3 regions of the Micromonospora sp. IBHARD004 genome follow, and region 3 is predicted to be linked to each of the others. Evidence: riboswitches for the same ligand, from Rfam matches in the RefSeq annotation. Region 3 holds a riboswitch; each other region holds the start of a gene.
What was found. Region 3 has a riboswitch for S-adenosylmethionine ahead of ACTWO6_RS18955 (hypothetical protein). Riboswitches for the same ligand answer to the same signal wherever they lie in the genome.

Region 1 (6,372 bases), 2.5 Mb from region 3:
TGGAGTCGGTGGCGATGGCGAACGAGATCGGCCCGAACCACTCCCGCGAGTAGGTCGCGGTGTCGTCGGCGGCCAGCTTGACGATGGTCGGCGTCCGGACCACCGCGCCGGGGAAGGACGGGTGCTCGACGGCACGCGACTCCAGCACCGGCTGGCCGACCTTGGTGACCTCGTCGAGGCGCTCCAGCACGCCGTCGTTGACGATCGCGCCGGTCAACTCGACGCCGCGGGCCGGGTCGGCGGTGAGCTTGCCGACCGTCGCGGCGATGCCCGCCGCAACCTCGTCGAAGCTCTTGTGCCCCTGGTCGGTCTCGATGCCGTTCCGGGGGATCAGCAGGTTCTGCGAGGTGGTGCACATCTGGCCGCTGTACAGGGTCAGCGTGAAGCCCAGGTTGCGGCACAGCCCGGCGAAGTCGTCGGTGGAGTCGATCACCACCGTGTTCAGGCCGGCCTTCTCGGTGTAGACGGCGGCCTGCCGGGCGTTCGCCTCCAGCCAGTCGCCGTACTCGGTGGAGCCGGTGAAGTCGACGATCTTCACGCCCGGGTGCAGGGCGAGCGTGGAGGCGAGCTTCTCGCCCGGCGCCTCGGGGGCGAGCAGCACCAGGTTCGGGTCGAAGCCGGCCTCGGCGAGCACCTCGCGGGCGTACTTCACCGTGACGGCGAGCGGCAGAACGGCGCGCGGGTGCGGCTTCACGATCACCGGGTTGCCCGTGACCAGCGAGGCGAAGAGCCCCGGGTACGAGTTCCAGGTCGGGAAGGTGTTGCAGCCGATCACCAGCGCCACGCCCCGCGGCACCACGTGGAAGGTCTTGGTCATCCGCAGCGGGTCGCCCTTGCCGGCGGCCTTCTCCCAGCCGGCCGTCCCCGGGTGGCGGGTCATCTCGGCGTACGCGTAGGCGACCGCCTCCAGCGCCCGGTCCAGCGCGTGCGCGCCGCCGGCCTGGAAGGCCATCACGAAGGCCTGGCCGCTGGTGAACTGCACCGCGTTGGCCAGCTCGAAGATGTGCTTGTGCAGCCGGTCCAGGATCTCCAGGCAGACTCCCGCCCGGGCCTGCGGGCCGGCGTCGCGCCAGGCCGGCAGCGCGACCGTGGCCGCGCCCACCAGCTGGTCGGCCGCCGCGTGCGGGTAGCGCACGTTCAGCTCCAGGCCGAACGGGCTCGCCTCGGTGGCGACGGTCTGGCCGTCACCGGGCTGGTCGAGGGGGAAGTCGCCGTTCAGGTACGCCTCGAAGGCGGCCTTGCCGTCGGCGGCGGCGGTCTCGCCGTACACCCGGGGGCTGGGCGACTCGGGGTAGGCGGACCAGTATCCCCGCTCCGTGATCGCGGTCAGCGCGCGGGTGAGGGTGTCGGCGTGCCTGTCGTACAGGGGGTGCGGGGTCTCCGTCATGCCCGCCATCATGCAACAGAAAGCCCCGCGATCAGTAGGGCCGTGTCACAAGTCAGATCGTCAGCTGCCAGTCCGTCCAGGAGTCGACCGGGCGGAAGCCGAGCTGCTCGTTGATGGTGATCATGTGCCGGTTCTCGGCGGCGTTCCAGGTGTCGATCACGCGCAGTGCCGGTTCGTGGTCGAGCACCCAGCGCAGGTTCTCCACCTTGGTGAGCAGGCCCAGCCGGTGCCCCCGGTGCGCCGGGTCGACGATGGTGATCTGCTGGAAGGCGTGCCAGTCGGCGCTCGGACCCAGGTCGATCAGGGTCCAGGCGACCAGCCGACCAGTCGCCTCGTGCACCGCCGCGTGGTGGTAGCCGCGGCGGCCCCGGGCCTCCAGCGCCCGTTCGGTGCCCCGCAGCCGCGCGACGTCGACCTGCTCCGGCTCCCACTCCAGGTCGCCGAGGGGCGCGTCGGTCATCAGCCGGCCGTCGAGGTAGGCCACGTCGGCGGCGTACTCCTCCGGCGTGTCGCCCTGCCAGCGGACGGTGCGGTAGCCGGTGGCGTGCGCCCGGGCCTCAGCGGCCAGGGCGTCGAGCGCGGCGTGGTCGAGCCGGTCGGTCGCCAGCCGGCGGCGCACCTCGGCGAGCACCGGGCGGGCGCCCATCGCGGCGGCGAAGGTGCCGCCCGCCTCGGGTCGGGCGATTCCCCCGGGCAGCGCCGAGACCGCCATGCCCATCACCCGCTTGCGGCCGTACTCGCGCAGCAGCCGCAGGCAGTGCTCGTGCAGCGCCCGGCCGACGCCCCGGCGCCGGTACGCCGGATGCACGACCAGGTCGACGGTCGAGTTGTCGGTGTTGTCGAGCTGCGGCAGGTCCAGCCCCAGGTAGCCGGCCGGTACGCCGTCGAGCCGGGCCAGCGCCCAGCGTGGCGCATTGCCCGGCATCGGATGCCGGACGGCGGCGTCGAAGCGCTGCCGGCAGAACGGCGGGAAGTCCGGCAGGTCGGCCTCGTTGGCCGCCGCGCCGATCCGGTACGCCTCGTCGATCGCGGCCGCGTCGGCGGCGTCGAACGGCGCGATCGTGATGTCCATACCCGCGAGGGTGCGCCAGGAACAGCGATCGGGGCCAGCGAATTAACGCTGGCCCCGATCGCGACGTTGGTCGGGAGGGACGATCGCACAACGCCATCGGCGCTGGGTCGAAAGAACTGAAAGTCTCCGGCGAAACGCCCTCCCGCACGGAGCATCTTGCGCCGTCCGAATCCTGCCCGTCAAGTCCTTAGCGGCGGGTTTTCCACACTCACAGCGAAAAGCCAGTTACCCGGTGGATCCGCCCGATCCCCCGTCCGGGCGATCCGCCCGTCCCCCACCCGGCCAACCCCAGGTCCACCGGACCCGGGCGGGCGTCGGGTGGGTCAGGAGAGGAGGCCGGCGTCGCGGGCGGCGCGGAGCGACGGCTTGATGCGATGGGTGGGGCCGACCTCGGGGGCGACCGCGTCGATGGTCTTCAGGCCCTCGCCGGTGTTGAAGACGACCGTCTCCGCCGTGGGGTCGAGCCGGCCGGACTCCACCAGCTTGCGGAGCACGGCGACGGTGACACCGCCGGCGGTCTCGGCGAAGACGCCGGCGGTCCGGGCGAGCAGCCGGATGCCGGCGCGGATCTCGTCGTCGTCGGCGTACTCCATCCAGCCGTCGGTGCGGCGGACGGCTTCGAGGGCGTAGAGGCCGGCGGCCGGGTCGCCGATGTTCAGCGACTTGGCGATGCCGGTCGGCTTGACCGGGGTGATGGTGTCGCTGTCGGCGTGCAGCGCGGCGGCGATCGGGTTGCAGCCGGCCGACTGGGCGCCGAAGACCTTCCAGCCGCCGGCCGGCGCCTCGACCAGGCCGATCTCGACCAGCTCCGAGAACGCCTTGTCGATCTTGGTGAGCAGCTCGCCGCTCGCCATCGGGATCACCACCTGCGCCGGGATCCGCCAGCCGAGCTGCTCGGCCACCTCGTACCCGAGGGTCTTCGATCCCTCCGCGTAGTACGGCCGGACGTTGACGTTGACGAACGCGGTGTCCTCGAACTCGTCGGTCTCCACCAGCTCCCCGCAGAGCCGGTTCACGTCGTCGTACGAGCCGTCGATGGCGACCAGGTCGCCGCCGTAGACGGCGGTCGTGACGACCTTGCCCTGCTCCAGGTCGCTGGGGATGAAGACCACCGACGGCGCCCCGGTCCGCGCCGCGTGGGCGGCGACCGAGTTGGCCAGGTTGCCGGTGGAGGCGCAGGCGTACCGGGTGAAGCCGAGCGCCCGGGCGGCGGTCAGCGCCACCGAGACCACCCGGTCCTTGAACGAGTGGGTGGGGTTCGCGCTGTCGTCCTTCACCCAGAGCGGCGCGGTGATGCCCAGCTCGGCGGCGAGGTGCGGCGCGGCGACCAGCGGGGTGAGCCCCGGGTCCACGGTCACCCGGCTGGCCGGGTCCTGGCCGGCGGGGAGCAGGGCCGCGTACCGCCAGAGGTTCTTCGGGCCGGCCTCGATCTGCTCCCGGGTGACGGTGGCGAGCGCGGCGGCGTCGTAGTCGACCTCCAGCGGGCCGAAACACTCGAAGCAGGCGTGCTGGGCGGCCAGCGGGTAGCGCGCGGAACAGGCGCGGCAGACCAGGGCGCGGGCCGGGCTGAGGGTGGTGTCGATACCGGGGGCGGCGGGAAGCGTCGACGTCATGTCGAGGAATTCCTCTCATCTTTCCCCGCATCGCACCCTGCGGCGGGGACGGAATTGGCACCTGCCCGCTCCTCGCTCGTCGTCGAGCGCGCGGGTGGTTGCCGGGGCGTCGTCGGGCCGTATCCCTCAGCCCCTCTGGATGAGGTATGCAGTTGTGCCGCCGAGTCTATGCACTCACGGCGCACCTGCCGAGCGGGGTTCCCACGGTGTGAGCCACCCCCGCTCACCAGCGCCGAGATCCGCGCACCGTCCGGGAGGTGGGGCCCCTCCGCCGCCGGATGCCCCCACCTCCCGGGCGTTGCCGCTCCGCTCACCTCACCGGGCCACCACGGCGATCGGGTCGACCATCGCCGGCCGGTCGGTGACCGCCACCGGGACGGGCGCCGCGGCGCGGGTGGTGGCGGCGCGGGAGCGGGTGACCAGGTTGGCGGCGGCCAGGGCGGCGATGGTCAGGGCCGCGCCGACCAGCTCCACCGCGCCGGGCCGGTAGCCCCGGACGGTCTGCACCACGAAGGTGGTCACCGGGACCAGGTTCATGAAGAGGGCGGCGTCGGCCGCGCCGAGCCGCTGCACCCCGGTGTTCCAGGCGAGTACCGCGAGGACGGCGGCGACGATCACGGCGTACGCCAGCTGCGGGGCGACCGCGACGAGGTCGGCGGCGGCCGGCAGGTGCTGCCAGCCGGCGAGGTCGGCGGTGAGGCTGCCGGCGAGCATCGCGGCGGTGCCGGCGACCGCGGTGAGCGTGGTGTAACGCAGCGGGGACCAGCCGGTGAACCGGCTCGCGCCGTGGGTGTAGACGGCCCAGCCGAGGACCGCGCCGATCATCAGCAGCCCGCCGACGCCGAACTGGCCCAGCCCGTCGAGCCGGCCCCGGGTGATCACCAGACCGACGCCGACGAGGGCGAGCAGCGAGAACCCGAGCAGCACCGGACGGGGGCGCACGCCGTCCCGAACCCAGCGGACCAGCTGGGTGACCAGCGGGGTGGTGGCGGCGAAGAGGGCGATCTGCTGCGGGGCGGCGTGCCCGAGCGCCAGGTTGGTCAGCACGTTGAACCCGGCGAAGCCGAGCACGCCGAGCGCCACCACCTCGACGGCCCGGCCGCCGGCGCGCAGCGCGGCCAGGCCCTCCCGGGCCAGCAGCAGGGCGAGCAGGACGGCGGTCGCGAGGACGTACCGGGCGGTGGTGAGGTTCAGCGCGTCGACCCGGGTGAGGGCGCTGGCCAGGACGGGGAACATGACACCCCAGCTGAGCACCGCGAAGAGCGGGAAGGCGGCGTGACGAGAGCGCACGAGAGCTCCTATGTTCGAGTATCGTCGAACTAACGCCACCGACTGTAGGAGCTTGTTCGACGAACGTCGAACAAGGGTTACACTGGTCACATGGAGCTGCACGAACCCGAACTGCGCGACGTACCGGTCACCGCCGTGCTCGCGGCGCTGGCCGACGACGTACGGCTGCAGATCGTGCGCGCCCTCGCCGAGGGCGGCGAGTACGCCTGCGGCACCTTCGAGTTCGGCGTGTCCAAGGCGACCCGCAGCCACCACCTGAAGGTGCTGCGCGAGGCGGGCCTGACCCGGACCCGGGTCGCCGGCACCAGCCGGTACGTCCGGCTGCGCCGCGACGAACTGGACCGCCTCTACCCCGGCCTGCTCGACGCGGTCCTCACCGCGCCCACCCGCTCCTGAGGCGCTCTCCCTCGACGTCCTAGGTCGAGCTGTGGGTAGGAGCGGTCACCGGGCGTCGGGCATCGGCGAACTTCTCCGCCCGCACATCGGCAAAGGCCCAACTCATCTGCGGTTCCACCGCCCAGCCGAAAAGCCGGCGGACGGGCGGGGAGGCCAGGATTCCCGTCGCGAGGACGGCGAGAGCACTGATGGTCAATAGGCCGGCGAAGGAGTTGACGAACGGAGTGTTCTGGAACTTGTAGGCGAGCGCGAGCTGAACGATGAACCCGTGCAGCAGGTAGGTGTACTGGGTGCCGGTCGCGAGCGGGGTGAGCAAATTGCGGTTCGAAGGCACCAGGGCGAGAAAGGCGACACAGAGCACGAGCGCGACCGCCGTCAAGCTGAGTGCGCCGACCGCCCACGTACCCCAGCTGACGTCCAGTTGTGCGTGCCCGTTGTGCCGGTAGAACCAGCCAGCGGGCAGCCGCGGGGCGTAGTGGTACACGGTGATCAGGGCTGCGGCAAACACCAGGACGGCGGCGGGGCGCAGCCATCGGGTGTCACGGATCCATTCGAGGTGTTCGCGCCGGGCGGTGAGGCCGAGCACGAAGAATGGGAGGAACTGGAGGATCCGG
Region 2 (6,372 bases), 2.4 Mb from region 3:
CGACCGTCGTTCGTGCGTCGCACCTCCTTGAAGAACGGGATGGTGGACGTCGACGCGGCGCGGATCGCCGCGGCGCTGGACCAGCTGCGGTACCGGGGAAAGGCCACCCTGCACGACCGGCTGCACCGGGTCCGGATGGCGATGGGCCTGGCCGTCCAGGCCGGGCTGGCCGCCGCGCTGGCCTGGATCATCTCCCACAAGGTCCTGGGCAATCCGCAGCCGGTCTTCGCGCCGATCTCGGCGGTGGGCACGCTGGCCGCGTCGGTCGGCCAGCGGCTGCGCCGGACCGTGGAGCTGATCATCGGGGTGGCGGTGGGCGTGGCCCTCGGCGACTTCCTGATCTATCTGCTCGGCGCCGGTGGTTGGCAGTTGGGGCTGGTGGTGACCGCCGCGATCCTGCTGACCATCTTCTTCGGCGCGAGCGTGGCCGTCGTGATCCAGGCTGCCGCCACCGCGGTGCTGATCGTGACGCTCAGCCCGTCCACCCAGAACCTGGAGATACCGCGCTTCGTCGACGCGTTCGTCGGTGGCGGCATCGCGTTGGTGGTGACCGCGATCCTGCTGCCGCTCAACCCGCTCCGGGTGATCAACCGGGCCGCCCGGCCGGCGCTGGACCTGCTCGCCGGGCAGCTGGACGTCACCGCCGAGGCGTTGCGCAACCGGGATCGGCAGAGCGTCCAGCGCGCCCTGGAACGGCTCCGGGAGAACAAGGAGGAGCTGGCCACGTTCGGCGAGGCGATCGAGGGGGCCAAGGAGACCGCCACGCTCTCCCCGGTCCGCTGGCACCGGCGCGACGAGCTGACCCACTACGCCGAGGCGGCGGACCCGATCGACCGGGCGATGCGCAACAGCGGCACCCTGATCCGCCGCGCCGTCACCATGATCGAGGACGAGGAGCCGATCCCGGAGCCGATGCCGGACGCCGTCGACCACCTGGCCGAGTCGGTCCGCATGCTCCGGCACGAGTTCGCCGTCGGCGAGGAGCCGGAGAAGGCCCGCGAGTGCTCGCTGCGCGCGGTGAGCGAGGCCGGCCGGGCGTACGCGCAGGGGGTGGGCTTCTCCGGCAGCGTGGTGATCGCCCAGGTGCGTACCGCCGCCAGCGATCTGATGGTCGCCTCCGGCATCGAGCAGGACGAGGCGAACCGGCTCGTCCGGCAGGCGTTCGGCGGCGAGAAGGAACAGCCGCCGGGCGGCCAGCCCGAGGAGCAGGCCGCGCCGAAAGCGCCGACGGCGCCCCCGCTCGGGTGATCCCGGTCAGGCCAGCGCGGCCAGGGCGGCGACCAGCCGGTCCACCTCCGCGGCCGTGCTGCCGAGGCCGATGCTGGCCCGCAGCGCGGTGGGCGGCAGGTCCCGCCGGCCGCTGCGCGCCGCCGCCTCGGCGAGCAGCCGTCGGGCCAGCGGGTGGGCGCAGAAGAGCCCGTCCCGGACCCCGATCTGGTGCACGGTGGCCAGGTGGGCGGCGACCTCGGCGGAGTCCCGCCCGGCCACCACGAAGGAGACGATGCCCACCCGCGGCGCGTCGGGGGCGAAGGTCCGCAGCTCCACGACGTGCGGCAGGGCGGCGAGCCCGGTCCGCAGCCGGGCCAGCAGCCGCTGCTCCCGGGCGTGCAGCGCCTCCCGGTCGGCCCCGGCGAGCGCGGCGCAGACCGCGGCGAGGGCGACCGCGCCGAGCAGGTTGGGGGTGCCGGCCTCGTGCCGGGCCGGGCCGGGGGTCCACCGCACGTCGTGGGTGGCGGCGCCGACGTGACCGGTGGCACCGCCACCGGCCAGGTAGGGCGGGGCGGCGTCCAGCCAGTCCGACCGCCCGACGAGCACGCCGGCGCCGAACGGCGCGTACAGCTTGTGGCCGGAGAGCGCCAGGTAGTCCACGTCCAGCGCGGCCAGGTCGACCGGCGCGTGCGGGGCGAGCTGGGCGGCGTCCACCAGGATCCGGGCGGAGTGCCGGTGGGCGACCCGGGCCAGCTCGGCCACCGGCCACCGCTCACCGGTCACGTTGCTCGCTGCGGTCACCGCGACCAGCACCGGCGGGCCGGGCCGGGCCGCGCCGGCCGCCGTCCCTCCCGACCGCGGAGCCGGCTCGCTCCCCGCGCCCACCCGGCGCAGCTCGCCGAGGGCGGCGTCCAGCGCCCGGACCGCCCCGGCGGGGCTCTCCGGCACCGGCAGCCGGACCGAGCCGCGCGGCCAGGGCAGCAGGTTGGCGTGGTGCTCCCCGGTGAAGGTGACCACGGTGGTGCCGGCGGGCAGCGCCCGGGCCAGCAGGTTGAGCGCGTCGGTGGTGTTCCGGGTGAAGATCACGTGGTCGTCGGCGCGGGCGCCGAGGAAATCGCCGACCGTCTGCCGGGCCCGCTCGTAGGCCAGCGTGCAGCGTCGCGACAGCGCGCCGGCGCCGCGGTGCACGCTCGCGTACCAGGGGAGCAGCTCGGCCACCGCGTCGGCCGCGGCTCGCGCGCAGGGCGCGCTGGCCGCGTAATCGAGGTTGATCTGCCCCGGTACGCCGAGCACGCCGAGCGGGTCGGCGACGGCCGGCCGGTCCGGCAGCGCGGGCAGCGAGGGGACGAGGGTGACGGTCATGCCGGAACCTCCGGGGTCCAGGGGACCCCGGGGTGTGGGCACCGGGACGGGGTCCGCGCTTGCCCAGCACGCCGTTCGGGCTGGGCCCGGTCATCACCCGGGGCACCCCACCGCGAACTCGACGAGGGTTGCCGGCCAGCAAGCCGGGGCTTCACGCTGGCGCTCGTGACCTGCCCGGCAGCATAGCGGCCGGAATGCGGCCGGACCAGAGGGGCGCGGGTGACTACGCTGACCGCATGGCCGACACCCCGCCCGGCGGACCCCCGCCGCCGATCGCGCCCGCCCCGCCCTCGGCGACCCCCCGGATGCCGCTGCGCCGGCTCGGCTGGGGGCGGCTCCTGGTCCTCGCCGGGGTCGTCCTGCTGATCGCCGCCGGCGCGGTCTTCATGGTCTTCACCCTCGGCGAGAGCCTGGGCGCCCAGGCGCTGCTGGTCGGCGTGATCGCGGCGGTCCTGCCGGTGCCGGTGCTGGTCTCCTGCTTCCTCTGGCTGGACCGCTACGAACCGGAGCCGCTGAAGTACCTGATCTTCTGCTTCGCCTGGGGCGCGTTCGTCTCCACCGCCATCTCCCTGCTGGTCAACGAGACGTTCGCCGGGCTGTTCAAGCACTGGGGGCTGCCCACGGCGCTCACCGCCGTGCTGGTCGCCCCGTTCATCGAGGAGCTGACCAAGGCGCTCGGGCCGATCCTGTTGCTGGTCTTCCGGCGCCGGGAGTGGTCCGGGGTCACCGACGGCCTGGTCTACTGCGGGCTCTCCGCGATCGGCTTCGCCATGGTGGAGAACATCCTCTACCTGGGCGGCTACGGCTACCGCACCGGCGTCGAGGAGTACGGTCCGGCGACCGGCGCGCGCCAGGTGATCGCCATCTTCATCGTCCGGATCCTGATCTTCGGCTTCGCCCACCCGCTCTTCACCTCGATGACCGGGGTGGGGCTGGGCATCGCCGCGCGGACCGCCGACCGGCGGGTCCGCGTGCTCGCCCCGATCGCCGGCCTGCTGCTGGCGATGATGCTGCACGGCACGTGGAACCTGCTGCCCTCGCTGGCCGCGGCGACCGGCCAGCCGCTGATCGCCCTGTACGGCTACATCGGCGTGATGGTGCCGATCTTCTTCGGCATGGTGGGGCTGGCGATCTGGCTGCGGGCCTGGGAGGGGCGGCTCACCGAGCGGACCCTGCCGGACTACGTGCGGGCCGGCTGGCTCACCCCGCCCGAGGTGGCGGCGCTGGGCAGCCTGGGGCGGCGGCACGCGGCCCGCACCTGGGCCCGCCGGATCGCCGGCGACGGCGGGGTGAAGGCGATGCGCGGCTACCAGTTCGCGGCGACCCGGCTGGCGCTGCTGCGCGACGGGATGCGCCGGGGGCTGGACCGCAAGCCGGCCGACCGGGACCGGACGGCGCGGGAGGAACGGGAGCTGCTGGAGGCGATCGCGGCGTACCGGTCGTTCTTCGTCGGGCGGGACCCGCAGGCGCCGGTGGGGGTCTGGGACGGACAGCGCTACCACCTGCGCTTCCCGGACGGGTCGCAGCGGGCGGTGCCGGCGCCGGACGAGCCGGTGGTGCCGATTCCGGTGGTGCTGGCCCCGCCGCCGCCCCCGGCCTATCCGGCCGCCTACGGCCCGCCCGGCTGGTACGGCCCCCGACCTGCGGCGCCCTGGCCCCCCGGCGCCTGACCGGCCGTCCGGGTGGTCCGGCGCCGAGCTGACCGGCCGCGCCCTGGCCCCCCGGCGCCTGACCGCTGCCGCCCGCCGGTGGTGGCGGCGCGGGTCAGGTCATCAGGCCGGTCATGAAGTCGCCGAGGCCCTGGAAGATGGCCATCAGCGCCGCCCCGATCCCCTTGAACATCTGCGCCGCGCCGTCCGGCCGGAACGCCATGAAGTAGATCAGGAAGGCAACGAAGCCCCAGAACAGCAGCTTCTTCAGGAATACCGGCATCGTCCCTCCCCAGGGCGCTGGAGGTGCCTGGCTTCCCGTCGGGAAGCAAGGCAAACGACGCCCGGGGTGGGGGAGGGCTACAGGTAGAGGCCGGTCGAGCCGGTGGGCTCGTGCTCCACCCGTTCGGCGGCGACGGCGTGCACGTCGCGCTCGCGGAGCAGGACGTATCCGCGGCCGTGCAGCTCGACCTCGGACCGTTCGTCGGGGTCGAAGAGCACCCGGTCGCCGGCGACGATCGAGCGCACGTGCGGACCCACCCCAACCGCGGTGGCCCAGGCCAGGCGCTTGCCCACCGCCGCGGTGGCCGGGATGACGATGCCGGCGGTGGAGCGGCGCTCGCCCTCGGCGCCCTCCATGCGCACCAGCACGCGGTCGTGCAGCAGGCGGATCGGCAGGCCGGAGTCGAGGTTCTGGTCGACGGTCACGCGAAGACGCTACCGCGCGCGCAGTGACCGGCAGCGCGGTGGTTGAGCGGAGTCGACCGGGGGCAATGTGTGGCGGAACCGCCCTAGGGTGGGTCGGACGGACGTATCCTGTCCCCCCCTGTGTCGTGGGCGGACCAGCTTTGCGGGAGGTGCGCTTGAGCCGCTTCGAGCGGGTACGTGGACGGCTCCGTCACGCGTTCGAATCGGGACGCGAGTCGGTGCGCTCGGGCCGTACCCAGCCGGCGGACGAGCCCGACGACCCGGGCGCGGCCTCGCCGGCCTCGCCGGGTCCGGTGGCGCCGGCCTCGGCGACGGTGGTGGGCGCGGAACCGCCGGCCGCGCTGCACAACTCCACCTCCAGCCGGGACGACGCCGACGTGCCGCACGCGCTGCGGATCGGGGCCGCCTGGTCGTGGCGCCTGATCGTGATCGGGGTCGTCGCCTGGGCGCTGCTCCGGATCGTCGGCACCATCCGGATCGTGATCATCCCGCTGGCGGTGGCGCTGCTGCTGTCGGCCCTGCTCGCCCCGGCGGTCGGCTGGCTGCTGAAGGCCCGCTTCCCCCGGTCGCTGGCGACCGGGGTGGTGCTCGTCGGCGGGCTGGCCGCGGTGGTCGGCACGCTGACGCTGGTGGTGAACGAGTTCATCCAGGGCGTGCCCGAGCTGAGCGAGAAGTCGTCGGAGGGCGTGCGGCAGATCCAGAACTGGCTCAAGACCGGCCCGTTGCACCTGTCGGACAGCCAGCTCAACCGCTACATCGACGAGGCGCAGGGCTGGATCCAGGGCAACACGGAGAAGTTCACCAGCGGGGCGCTGTCCACCGCGGCCACCCTGGCCGAGGTGCTCACCGGCATCATCCTGGTGCTCTTCGCCACCTTCTTCTTCCTGCGGGACGGCAGCCGGATCTGGCGGTTCCTGGTCCGGCTGCTGCCGGTCGCCGCCCGCTGGAAGGTCGACGACGCCGGCCGGGCGTCGTGGTCGACGCTGGGCGCGTACGTCCGGGCCACCGTCCTGGTCGCCTTCATCGACGCGGTCGGCATCGGCATCTTCCTGGTCGTCTTCGACATCCCGTTCGCCTTCCCGCTGGCCGCGCTGGTCTTCCTGGGGGCGTTCATCCCGATTGTCGGCGCCGCGCTCTCCGGCGTCGTGGCGGTGCTGGTGGCGCTGGTCGACAGCGGGCCGATCAAGGCGCTGATCATCCTCGGGGTGGTGATCGGCGTGCAGCAGGTCGAGGGGCACGTGCTCCAGCCGTTGATCATGGGGCGGGCGGTGGCCATCCACCCGCTCGCCGTGATCATCGGGATCGCCGCCGGCGTCGTCCTCGCCGGGATCACCGGGGCGCTGGTCGCGGTGCCGCTGATCGCGGTGCTCAACACGGCCGTCCGCCGGCTCGCCGCGCGGACCGTGCCGGACACCCCGCCGGACGCGGTGGTGGTCGCCTCGCA
Region 3 (6,372 bases):
GCTCCGCCCGGCTCAGGGCGTGGGGGTGGCCGCGCCGACGACGCTGCCGAAGAAGACCATGACCGTGAAGGCGATCATCGGGCCGACGAAGACGTAGCCCAGGACGAGACCGGCGACCGCCATGCCGTGCCCCGACCTCGTGCCGTCCCGGGTTTCCCCCAGGGCGATGTGGCCGAGGATGACGGCCAGGATGCAGGGCAGCCCGAACAGGCACCACCCGCCGAGCACGCCGAGGACCCCGAGCACCAGCGACGCCGTGGCCATGCCCGACGTCAGCGGCGCCTGCACAGCGATCCGCTGCACCGCCGGCAGGTAGCCGCCGGGCTGGTAGGGCCCGGCCGAGACCGGCGGGTACGGGCCGGGAGGTCCGGACGCCGGCGGGTACGGCCCGGAAACGGCGGACACCGGCGGGTACAGCCTCGGGACCCCGGAGACCGGCGGCTGCGGGCGGGTGGGGTCGGGGCCGGGCTGCGGGTACGTCATCGTTCGGGTTCCGTTCTTCCGTTGAGTTGGGTGAGCAGGACACTCACCTCGGTGTGCAGGCGACGCAGCTCGGCGGCGGTCGGCGCCAGCTCGTAGCAGTGGTGGTGGGCGGCGGTCGACAGGGTCGCCCACGTGAACGCGATCCGGCGGGCGACGCCGATGCCGGGCCCGAGCCGCCCGCGCAGCATCAGCTGCTTCGCCCGGCCCTGCCGGCACGAGGCAACCGTCGGCTTGACCCGCCGCCAGTAGGCGTCGATGCCGCCCTCGAGCGCGAGCCGGATCAGGCAGGCGCACGCCCGCGGCCACCAGCCGGCGGTCACCGCGGTCGCGCCGAGCGCGCCGGCGCCGCGCAGCAGCTGGTCGGCCGCCGCCAGGCAGTGCCGGGGCGTCGGCGGGGTCACGACAGCACCGCCGCGAGGTGGCGGGCGTCCGCGACCAGGCCGGGCAGGTCCACCAGGTACGCCCCGTGCACGCCTTCCTTGCACGCCTTGTACGCGCCCACCGCCCGCGACCCGTACCGGCGACTCAGATACCCGAGCACGTCGCCGCCCCGGTCGGCGTCGTCGAAGAGCGCCAACGCGACGGTGGTGGTAAGCCGCCGGGACGCGGCCACGACAGCCCCTTCGATCTGGTCGTGCGGCACCCCGCGGGCCACCCGCTGCCGCCAGACGATCCGGTGGCAGGCCGCCTCGATCGCCGAGCGGCACAGCTCCGCCACCACCGGGCCGCGCACCTCGGCGGCGATCTCCTCATTGCGCGACAGCGCGTACGCGTCGTCCAGGTAGCGGGTCACCGGGTCGGAGCCGGGCCGCAACGTCACCACCGACCGCTCGGCGCGGGTCACCTCGACGATCCGGGCCTGTCCCAGGTTCAGCCGCTCCACCGCCTCCGGCAGCCGGGTGTCGTGGGTGAAGACCACCACCTGCCGCTGCTCGGCCAGTTCGGCGAAGACCCGCGCCAGCCCGTCCACCTTCGACGGGTCCATGCTCTGCACCGGGTCGTCGACCACGATGAACCGGAACGGGCTCTCCGGCGCGTAGCCGCGCGGCAGGAACGTCGCCAGCCCGAGCGCGTGCATCTCGCCCTGACTCATCACGCCCAGCGCGGTGCCGTTGTCGGTGCCGTCGACGCTGACCGGGAAGACCACCCGCCGTCGGGTGTGGGTTCCCTCCAGGGCCATCGCCCCGAGCTCGACGTTGCTCTCCTGGCGCAGCTGCGCCCAGATCCGCTGCGAGTGCGCGGCGAACGGCGCCACCCGCTGGTTGCGCAGCTCGGTCGCCGTGGCCTTCAACCAGTTCCGGGCGGCCTTCAACCGGGCGAGGGTCCGCTCTCGCTCCGGCAGCCGCCCGGCGGCGAGCAGCCAACCCCGCAGGTCGGCCGCCGCGGCCTGCCAACCGGTGTCGCGCTGGCGGAGCAGGCCCTTCGCGTACGAGCGGAGATCCTCCGCCGCCGCGACGACCGCCGGGTACCGGGCGCTCAGGTGCTCGGCGAGCTCCTCCGGCCCGCCGGGGGCCAGCCGCAGCGCCGCCACGGCGTCCCGCAGCCGGGCCAGCGGCACGTCCGGCGCCTCCGCGTCGGGTACGTCCAGGTCGTCGATCAGGTGGTGGGCCCGCTGCACGAGCGTGTTGAGCCGGGCGGCGGTGGCCTGCGCAGCGAGGGTCCGGTCGCGCAGCTCGTTCAGCGCCGCGGCGGCCCGGGTCCGCCAGTCCCCGTCGAGCCGGCCGGTGGCGCAGACCGGGCACGCGTCGTCGCCCCGGTCGTCGTGGTGCTCGAGGGCCAGCCGCAGCAGCTCCGCGCTGCGCAGCGAGGCCCGGGAGCGTCCCCCGTCGTGGCGGCGGGCGTTCGCGGCGGCGTCCCGCAGCTGCCCGGCGAGCCCGGCCACCTGGTCGACGTCGGGCAGCGACAGGGCGGCCAACCGCCGGCACAGCAGCACCGTAGCGTCGGCGGTCGGATCGTCCGGCTCGTCGAGGATCGCGACCAGCGCGGTCAAATCCGGCCGGCTGGCGGCGAGCAGCGCGGCCGCCCGCCGGGCGCGGTCGTCGTCCACCATCCCGAGCAGTCCGGCGAGGGCGGCGCGCTGCGCGCGTACCTCCTTGATGGCCGCGTCGACGGGCCGCGCGGCGCCCATCAGCCGCCGGTCGGCGTCGGTGATCGCCTCCAGGCCGAGGATCGCGAAGAGCGCGTCGAAGAGCTGGCTCTGCGTGCCGGCGGCGAGGCGCCCCAGCTCGGCGGCGGTGAGGAACGGCCGGTAGAGCCCCAGCGGCCGGGCCAGCCCCAGCTCGTCGAGGTCCGCGTGGCGGCCGTGCGCGCTCGTCACGGTGGTCGTCGCGTCGCCCAGCTCGCCGTCGGCCGGCCAGGACCGCACCACCCGGGTCGGCGTGGCGGCGCCGTCAACGCGCAGCTCGACGCCGATCCGGCACACCTCCGGGTGGTGCAGGTTGCGCCACCCGGTACGCCAGACGCTGTTGCGGTCCGCCCAGCGGGCGCTGTCGCCGGTCAGGGCCAGCTCCACCGCCTCGGCGAAACTGGACTTGCCGGAGCCGTTGCGGCCGACCACCACGGTCAGGCCCGGACCGGGTTCGATGGCGAGGGTGCGCTCCGGGCCGACGCCGCGGAATCCGGCGACGGTGACCGACGAGAGCCAGATCCGCTCCCGCGGCTCGTCCGCCGCCGGACGCTGCGGCTCCAACGCGGTGGGCTTGCCGGCGAGTGCCGCGTCCAGGTCGGCCTCGTCGCTGAGCGCGGCGAGGACCACCTCGGCGGTGTCATCGGGTACGCGGTCGGCGGCAAGCCGCTCGAAGATCAGCTCGACCAGGGGTTCGGTGCGGTTCATCAGGCGACCTCCGACGGGTGCTGATGCGGGAATGGGGAGGGCGTGCGGGGTCGACGGTTCCGGCTTGCGCCGGTTCGCCGACGGTGGTCGCGCGGCGACGCTGTAAAGTTGCTGTCGTCTATAGATCGGCGGTCAGGCCGTCAGCGCAACGTGCCAGTGGCGCAGGAACGCCTCGGCCAGGTCGTCCGCCCGGGGGCGTACATCGAACGGCTCCTCGACCCGGGTGCGCCATGTGCGCCAAGCTGTCGGCGGCCCCGTTCAAAGCATGGCGGGCGTGCGCCCTGACGTGCGCGAACATCAGGTCCGGGCGTCTGGCGACGAGCTCGGCGAGCCGGACCAGGGTGGGCTTCAGGCCCGCGTGCCGCGGGCTCAGGTCATAGCCGGCGGGCATCGCCGTGATCTCGCCGCCCTGCCAGCGATGCAGGTAGTTCAGCGCCGGCAGTCTGTCCACCAGCACGGCCATGCCGAGGGGCGGGGTGTCGTACGCGGTGAACAGGAACTCGACCGCCCGCAGCTCGCTGACGCCGCGCGAACTCTGCCCGGCTGTCATCGGCGCAGCGACTTCCGCCCCTGCCCGGTCGACATCAGCGGGTCCACTTCGGCGCGGACGTCTGCGTCGCCCACCCCTCCATCCGTACGAGGTCACCGTTCATGATCGAGTGCCGGCCGAGGGGTAGGGCTGACCGGGCACCGTACCGCCGCCCGACCCGCTCCGAGATTTGCCGGCACAGGTCGCAGGCCAGACAGGAGCACTTGCTCCAGGTGGTCACCGTGCCACGCACGCAGAGCACGCGCAGGTCCAGGTCGCAGCCCATGTCCCGGCGCTACCACCGCCGCTTCCAGTCGGGGTACGGGGCTGGCAGGTGTAGCGGTGCTCGCGCGGCTGTCCACCCGGAGGCCGGCGCAGCTCAGGCACACGTTGAACGTGGTGAGGTTGGGGTCATCGAAAGGCACGGGAATGCTCGCTTTCCGGTGCCTCGGCGGCACCCGCTCTTGCCGGCCGCGATGACGGTCGGCCCGGTCTTCCCCCGGAGGCACCGTGCGCGGGTGGCGCGGTTGCCGGGCCAGCAAGCCGGGAGGCTTGACGCTGGCCACTCAGGACCTTCTCGTCGCGCAGTCTATGGATCATGACGGTGCGCGGCAAGCCTGCCCCGCGTACGCCACACCACGACAGGCCGCACAGACCGGGGGCTGAGGGGGTGGAGCTGGCTAGGCACGCCGAGCCCCGCGGGCCGCCGGAGGTGGTAGTCCCAGGCCCTCGGCAGCGAGGCGGATGTATCAGGACCGTCTGACGACCTGTTGCCGGAGGTCACGTCGGCAGTTCAGCATTGGCGGCAGCCGGATTGGTCGGAGTTGATTTCGATCGAGATAGCTTCGTGTCCACCGTTGTCTGGACCACCGGCCAGGCCGTGTCGGCCCGCTCCTGGGTGACCGGAGCAAATTTGCGTGCCCGCTCAGCGTGTGCTTCGAAAAAGGTGCGCGAGCCAGAATGATGAGCGCTGCAGCGGCGACCTGCCAAGCGGCCGACTGCCTCCCGCAGACCGGCTTGGCCGGTGGTGTTATCTCGGATCACTCCCGTCGAGTCGACGTAGACGTGGCCGTGCTCGAAGAGGGCGTCGCAGCCGAGGAGGCAGGCCGCCATAATGTTGTATGGGTTCAGGCGTTCATCTCTGCCGGCTTCGGCGCGCCGTTTAATGTGGGCCGCTGTGACGAGGCGTGCTGGCAGGTCTCGGCCGCATAGGTCACACGTGATGATCGCCCGCGCCCCGAACTTGATCTTCCTGAGCTGGCGCTGTTCTCGCCGACGAAAAGCCATGATCAGCGCGTCAAGGTCGCCTTCGAACCCTACCGAGTCGTCGGACTGGTCCTCGATCGCCGTGGCGAGGCCCATTGCGGTAGGGGGTCCGCCAGCAACCGGCGCTCCTTGCTTCGTGCCTGACATGCGCAGCGCCCGCATCGAGGGCAAGCCGAACTGCGGTCCGGGTATTTGCGTAAACGCGTCGAGCACCTCCAGATCGACGCGTTCGGGATACAGCTTGTCGGTCCATATCTCTGCGTCGGATCTGTACAGTGGACGCACCACCCGAGTGACTGTCACTTCCGTCAATGTGCCATCGAAGAATGCCTGGTGGTTCTTAGCTCGGGGACCGCCGGGGACGTAGAAGCCGAATATCAGGTAGTCGTTGGCACGCATAGTTAGGGCGATATCCCGATTACTTCGCGAGTCGGCGCCGTTCCCGCCGTCCAAGACACTGGACTCCCAGCCCCAGATTCCCTCAGCCTTCCCAGTCTCGTAGTTTCCGACGGAACTCAATCCGACGTACACATAGAAGTGGGCTGACACTGATCTCCGCCCCTAGAGCACGAGAAACTCGTGCGGTGGAGGCGTGTTCAGGATCGAAAGCCTGTCGAGCCGCTTGCTTGCTCATGACTCTAGTCAGTTGCCGTCTCGGTGTCAGGACACATCGAGGGTCGGGTTCGATGCCCAGAGGCGAGGACCTCGTACACCGTCTCCAAGCTGCGGCGGACGCGGACCAGCGATGCCAGGTATTCGCGCGTCTCCGGGTCGGTGGAGTAGAGGATGGTGCCGCGCATGCCCCGGGTCATCAGCACCTTGTAGGTGTTGCGGATCAGCCGGTCCGCCTCGAAGTCGCTGAGCTGCTTCCGGCTGCGGAACGCGGGGTCCTTCGACTCCGCCCGCTGGGTCACCAGCCGGCCGTCGCGGGCGACCAGATCCGGCCCGATGATGACGCCCGACCACTCGTACTCGAAGCCCTGCGCGGTGTAGACGCAGCCCACCTGGCCGAAGCCGTGCGGATCGGTCGCCCAGTAGGCGCTGCCGGGCGCGTCGCCGATGCTGCGGTCGCTCTTGACGTTCCACGGCCGAGACCAGCCACCGATCTGCACGTCCGGCACCAGCGAGTCGTCCGGCCGCGGGTCACTCCACGGCCAGCAGTAGCCCGCCGACATGCGCGCCGTTTCCCCGGCGGCCTGCTTGGCCGCCAGGAACGCCTCCATCTCCTCTGGCGACTCCGCCAACCGCAGGTCGAACCGGC

Region 1: it holds a riboswitch for S-adenosylmethionine, as region 3 does, so the genes downstream of both, thrC (threonine synthase) here and ACTWO6_RS18955 (hypothetical protein) in region 3, are expected to answer to the same signal.
Region 2: it holds a riboswitch for S-adenosylmethionine, as region 3 does, so the genes downstream of both, ACTWO6_RS30740 (aminotransferase class V-fold PLP-dependent enzyme) here and ACTWO6_RS18955 (hypothetical protein) in region 3, are expected to answer to the same signal.

Annotation. Positions count from the first base shown of each region.
Region 1 is NZ_CP199934.1:6,332,387-6,338,758, forward strand. It holds gene paaN (phenylacetic acid degradation protein PaaN) at 1-1,387, opposite strand, end outside; gene ACTWO6_RS30820 (GNAT family N-acetyltransferase) at 1,440-2,459, opposite strand; gene thrC (threonine synthase) at 2,783-4,072, opposite strand; SAM riboswitch class I at 4,085-4,218, opposite strand; gene ACTWO6_RS30830 (DMT family transporter) at 4,388-5,362, opposite strand; gene ACTWO6_RS30835 (ArsR/SmtB family transcription factor) at 5,453-5,758, shown strand; gene ACTWO6_RS30840 (acyltransferase family protein) at 5,778-6,372, opposite strand, start outside.
Region 2 is NZ_CP199934.1:6,311,044-6,317,415, reverse strand. It holds gene ACTWO6_RS30745 (FUSC family protein) at 40-1,248, shown strand; gene ACTWO6_RS30740 (aminotransferase class V-fold PLP-dependent enzyme) at 1,255-2,571, opposite strand; SAM riboswitch class IV at 2,622-2,742, opposite strand; gene ACTWO6_RS30735 (PrsW family intramembrane metalloprotease) at 2,766-4,241, shown strand; gene ACTWO6_RS30730 (hypothetical protein) at 4,336-4,503, opposite strand; gene ACTWO6_RS30725 (GroES family chaperonin) at 4,581-4,928, opposite strand; gene ACTWO6_RS30720 (AI-2E family transporter) at 5,054-6,372, shown strand, end outside.
Region 3 is NZ_CP199934.1:3,873,594-3,879,965, reverse strand. It holds gene ACTWO6_RS18975 (DUF4190 domain-containing protein) at 13-483, opposite strand; gene ACTWO6_RS18970 (hypothetical protein) at 480-884, opposite strand; gene ACTWO6_RS18965 (AAA family ATPase) at 881-3,316, opposite strand; gene ACTWO6_RS18960 (hypothetical protein) at 3,435-3,866, opposite strand; gene ACTWO6_RS18955 (hypothetical protein) at 3,901-4,131, opposite strand; SAM riboswitch class IV at 4,301-4,419, opposite strand; gene ACTWO6_RS18950 (hypothetical protein) at 4,626-5,510, opposite strand; gene ACTWO6_RS18945 (DNA/RNA helicase domain-containing protein) at 5,750-6,372, opposite strand, start outside.